2 regions of the Paraburkholderia sp. BL6665CI2N2 genome follow, and region 1 is predicted to be linked to the other one. Evidence: predicted binding sites of a transcription regulator. Region 1 holds the regulator's gene; the other holds the start of a gene.
The links. Region 1 encodes LexA, which represses DNA repair genes until DNA is damaged. Its sites were predicted from a motif close to ACTGTATNNNNATACAGT; they were not measured.
Positions count from the first base shown of each region.

Region 2: a site for LexA is predicted at 1,191-1,208, ahead of B0G81_RS09120 (VRR-NUC domain-containing protein). Genes of this name have one in related genera too.

Region 1 covers NZ_SORC01000001.1:7,513,177-7,515,571, forward strand. Annotated here, with positions in the region: gene B0G81_RS33705 (DUF2939 domain-containing protein) at 1-111, opposite strand, end outside; gene B0G81_RS33710 (hypothetical protein) at 213-557, opposite strand; gene lexA (transcriptional repressor LexA) at 663-1,313, opposite strand; gene B0G81_RS33720 (sulfate ABC transporter substrate-binding protein) at 1,628-2,395, shown strand, end outside.
Region 2 covers NZ_SORC01000001.1:2,027,266-2,029,660, forward strand. Annotated here, with positions in the region: gene B0G81_RS09110 (lactate utilization protein B) at 1-388, shown strand, start outside; gene B0G81_RS09115 (LUD domain-containing protein) at 375-962, shown strand; gene B0G81_RS09120 (VRR-NUC domain-containing protein) at 1,224-2,395, shown strand, end outside.

The sequences.
Region 1 (2,395 bases):
CGCATAAGCAAACCCCAGTGCGGCGATCACCACGCTCACGATTAGCGTGACGATCAGCGGCTTTGTGGCGCCGCCTCTGCTGCCGCGTTGGGTATGTTTCGGAACTGCCATCGAGTGGGACTCTCCATCAGGTGTGATCTAACGTGGACCGCGGCCACGCGAAAACGATCCCACGCAATGCAATCTCTCGCCGCCCGCTCAAGACAGGGTCATCACGACTCGAACACCGCGCCATGGACGTTGGCTTCGTCGGCGATGCAGCGGTCGATCATGCGGCAAACCGCGTCCATCGTGCCGACCATGATGAGACGCGACGGCCCGTGATAGACCCGCACCGGTGCGCGACGCGCGGGTTCGGCCGTATTCAGGCCGGAATTCAACGACACGCGGGCAAACGCCGGCAACGACGAAGGCAAGCTCGACGCAGCCTCGGGCGAGTCGAACAGCGACGGTGTGCTGCGCGTGGCCGCCTCGATCAATGAGCAGGGCACCAGCTTGCGAAGGTGACGCAGACGACCGAACTGGCGAAAGGGCAGCAGGCGGGCAAGACGTTCCATGAGACTCTCCAGACGATGCAACGTTGATGCGGCGTTGATGCAGTGTCGATGCGACATTGACGCGGCTTTTTATTCTGTTGAACGCGCAAAAGGGTTAGAACTGGGTTAGAACTCGCCGGGGCGGATCAGCCCCACGGCGATACCCTCCAGCGCGAACTCCGCACTGCCGGTTTCAACGAAGATGTTTTCGTAATCGGGGTTCTCGGCGATCAGTTCGAGCCCGTTCGGCCGGCGCTTCAGGCGCTTGACCGTGACGTCGTCGCCGAGCCGGGCAATGATGATCTGGCCGTCTTTTGCTTCGCTGCGCTTTTGCACCGCGAGCAGGTCGCCGTCGAAGATGCCCGCGTCGCGCATGGACAGTCCGCGCACCTTCAGCAGGTAATCGGGCTTGCTCGAGAACAGCGCCGGGTCGCACGCGTAGTGCTGCGAGATATGTTCCTGCGCGAGGATCGGGCTGCCGGCGGCAACGCGCCCGATTAGCGGCAGCGACAGTTGCATGATGCTGGCGTGCGGCAGCGTGAACTGGTGCGGCGAGTCTTCCGGACCGGCCAGCAGGCGAATGCCGCGCGATGCGCCGGCCGCGAGTTCGATCACGCCCTTGCGGGCGAGTGCGCGCAGATGTTCTTCTGCCGAATTGGCCGAGCTGAAACCCAGCTCGGCGGCGATCTCCGCGCGGGTGGGCGGAAAGCCGGTGCGTTCGATAGCCCTGCGGATCAGATCGAAAACCTGCTGCTGTCGTGCGGTGAGTTTGGTCATGGCGCCACTGTATGTATGAACAGGTGACTGTATTTTTATACAGTATTCGGCGCAATTCAAGCTTTACTTTAAGTTCGGGGCGAAGGGCGGCGTTCCAGCGCCGTCAAACGATGCTTTAACAGCCGTTTTCGTTCAGCAACGCCTTATCCAGCTGTCGTTACCACTTTTGAGTATTAAAAAATGAAGAAACATTATTTTTAATGATGAAAGCCCTTCGATAGACTGGGCCTCCAGTTGACGTTCATGTGCACGTGACCGCGACACAAGAAAAGACACCACACGCTGTTTCAGCGGACAACGCGGAGAAAGTTGACATGAATCACCAAGGTACGGGGCTGGCAGGCAGGACGCAGAAACTGATCGCGGCGCTCGCATTGAGCGCGGCGGGCGCGCTCGGTGTGATGGCGCAGGCGCACGCCGCCGACACGACGCTGCTGAACGTCTCCTACGACCCGACGCGTGAGCTGTATCAGGACGTCAACCAGGCGTTCGGCAAGGAGTGGAAGGCGAAGACGGGCGAGACGATCACCTTCAAGCAGTCGCACGGCGGCTCGGGCGCCCAGGCGCGCTCGGTGCTCGACGGTCTGCAGGCCGACGTGGTGACGCTGGCGCTCGCCTATGACATCGACGCACTGGCGAACAAGGGTTTGCTGGACAAGGGCTGGCAGAAGCGGTTGCCGGATAACGCCTCGCCGTACACGTCGACGATCGTGTTTCTGGTGCGCAAGGGCAACCCGAAGCACATCAAGGACTGGGACGATCTGATCAAGCCGGGTGTGTCGATCGTGACGCCGAACCCGAAGACGTCGGGCGGCGCGCGCTGGAACTACCTCGCGGCTTGGGCGTACGCCGAGCATCAGCCGGGCGGCAATGATCAGAAGGCCAAGCAATTCGTCGGCAAGCTGTACAAGAATGCCGGCGTGCTGGATTCCGGCGCGCGCGGCGCGACCACCAGCTTCGTGCAACGCGGCATTGGCGACGTGCTGATCGCATGGGAAAACGAAGCGTTTCTGTCGCTGAAGGAATTCGGTCCGGAGAAGTTCGAGATCGTGGTGCCGTCGGTGAGCATTCTGGCCGAGCCG
Region 2 (2,395 bases), 5.5 Mb from region 1:
CGCGATCATCAATCCGACTTTCGATCTGAAGCGCTATAGCGCGCTGCCGTTCGCGTCGACGCTCAATGGCAGTTGCACCAACGTGTGTCCGGTGAAGATCAATATTCACGAGCAAATCTACAAATGGCGCACGGTGATTGCCGAACGCCATGAAGTGCCGTTCGTGAAGCAGGAAGTGCTGAAAATGGCGGGGCGCTTGCTGGCGAGTCCGACCTTGTATCGCGCGACGGTGTCGTCGATGGGCAGCGCGCTGCGGCGGCTGCCGAATTTCGTGCTGTATAACCCGCTGAATATCTGGGGCAAGCAACGCGAGTTGCCGGAGGCGCCAAAGCTGACCTTCCACGCCTGGTACAAGAAGAATCGTGGAGGTGACAATGGCAACGCGTGAGGCTTTTCTGGACAAGGTGCGGCAGGCACAGCCGCCGGCGCGGCCACGGCCTGAAGTGCCGCTCTTCGACCCAGCGGGCGGCGATCTGCGCGCGCGCTTCACGGCGGCCTTGCAGGCAATGGGCGGCACCTGCGTCGAAGCCACGTCTGCTGCCGAGGTGAGCGGATTGATTCGCGAGCGCTTCGGCGCTGAGGCGTCGGTGGCTTCGGCGACCGCGGAAGTGTCGGGCACGCGCCCGCTCACCGCCGACACGGAACCCGCTTCGCTACAGGATATCGACGTGGGCGTCGTGCGGGCGCGCTTCGGCGTCGCTGAGACCGGCTCGGTGTGGTTCAGCGAGCGCGAGTATGTGGTCAACGCGCTGGGCTACATCGTGCAGCATCTGGTCGTGCTGCTCGACCCGGCGCAACTGATCGACGGCTTGCAGGACGTGTACCGGCGCGATGATTTCCGCGATGCCCGCTATGCGGCGCTCGTCACCGGACCTTCGGCGACGGCGGATATCGAAGGCGTGCTGATTCGCGGCGCGCAAGGCGTGCGTTCGTTGACGGTGGTGTGGCTGGCGGCGCAATGAAAATGCAGTAGCGGCGGCACGATCGAATGACACAATGCGGCATCCCGTTCGATAAGCCTGCCACTCTGCTGACATGGAACTCCGGCATCTCCGATACTTCGTCGCCGTTGCGGAGCACGCGAGGGTAAAGCGGCGCGCGGACGGATTCGCATGGCGGTACGTTCAAGCCCCGCTAGGATGTCGCCTCAAGGCCGTGTGGCCGGGCCGGCCACGGAGTTTGCTATCATCACTGTATAAACATACAGGTTTCATGAAAGTGCCGTGGCGACACCCGTCTCTCCCTACGCCCTCTACTATCTGCTGAACTTCGAGCGCGCTCTGGCGTGGCTCGCGCAGCGTTACGACGATCTGTTCGACGCGCACGAACACGCCTTTCTGCGCGAGTTCGCCGCGCTGCCGCAGTCTTCGCGCGCGCTACTGGTTCGCATGCTCATGCGCAAAGGCACGCTGTTCCGCGCGAGCCGCCTGTCTTACGACGAAATCGGCTGCCCGTTGCAGGCAGCGGCGCCGATCGCGGCGCTCGGCTGGGTCGACACCGAACCGGGACTCACGCTCGACGAATTGTTCGCACTCACCACGCGTGCCGAGTTGATGGAGATTTTCTCAGACGCCATCGCGATGATTCCGGGCGCAAGGAGCCTGCGCAAGTCGGATCTGCTGGAAACACTGCGCCCGTTTTACGCAAGTGAAAGCGACGAGCAAGACGCCACGGCGCGTCCGCTTTCGGCATGGCATAGCCGAACGGAGGACCGCGTTTTTGACGTGGCGATCGCGCCGCTTTGTGAACGCTTGCGGTTGATGTTCTTCGGCAATTTGCAGCAGGAGTGGTCGGAGTTCGTGCTCGCCGATCTCGGCGTGTTCCAGTACGAGAAAGTGGCGTTCGCGCCGTCGTCGCGCGCGTTTCAGCAGCGCGCGGATGTCGACGTCTATCTCGCGTTGCACGCGTGCCGTGATGCGCTCGAATGGTTACCCAGTGGCGAGACGGAAGCGCTCGCAGTCGAAGAGATCGTCGCCACTGTCGTCGCCATTGAAACGGCCAACCCCTGGCTTGAAACTCGGCGCGCGAAACTTTTGTTCCGCGTCGGCCAGCTGTGCGAGCGTCGGCAGAACTGGGCGGCGGCGCTCGCCGTTTATGAGCGTTGCGCGTGGCCCGGCGCGCGTCATCGGCGCATGCGCGTGCTCGAACGCAGCGAGCGTTTCGACGATGCTTTCGCACTGGCCTCGCAAGCCGCCGCCGCGCCGGAGAGCGAAGAAGAGGCGCAACGCGTCGCGCGCATGCTGCCGCGTTTGCAGCGCAAGCGCGGCGAACCGGTTGCGCGTGTGCCTGCCGCTCGCCCGGTCGAGCGCAGCACGCTCGTGCTGCCGCGACCCGAGGCGCCGATGCCGGTCGAATACGTCGCCCGCGATCACTTGACATGCGAGACCGCGCCGGT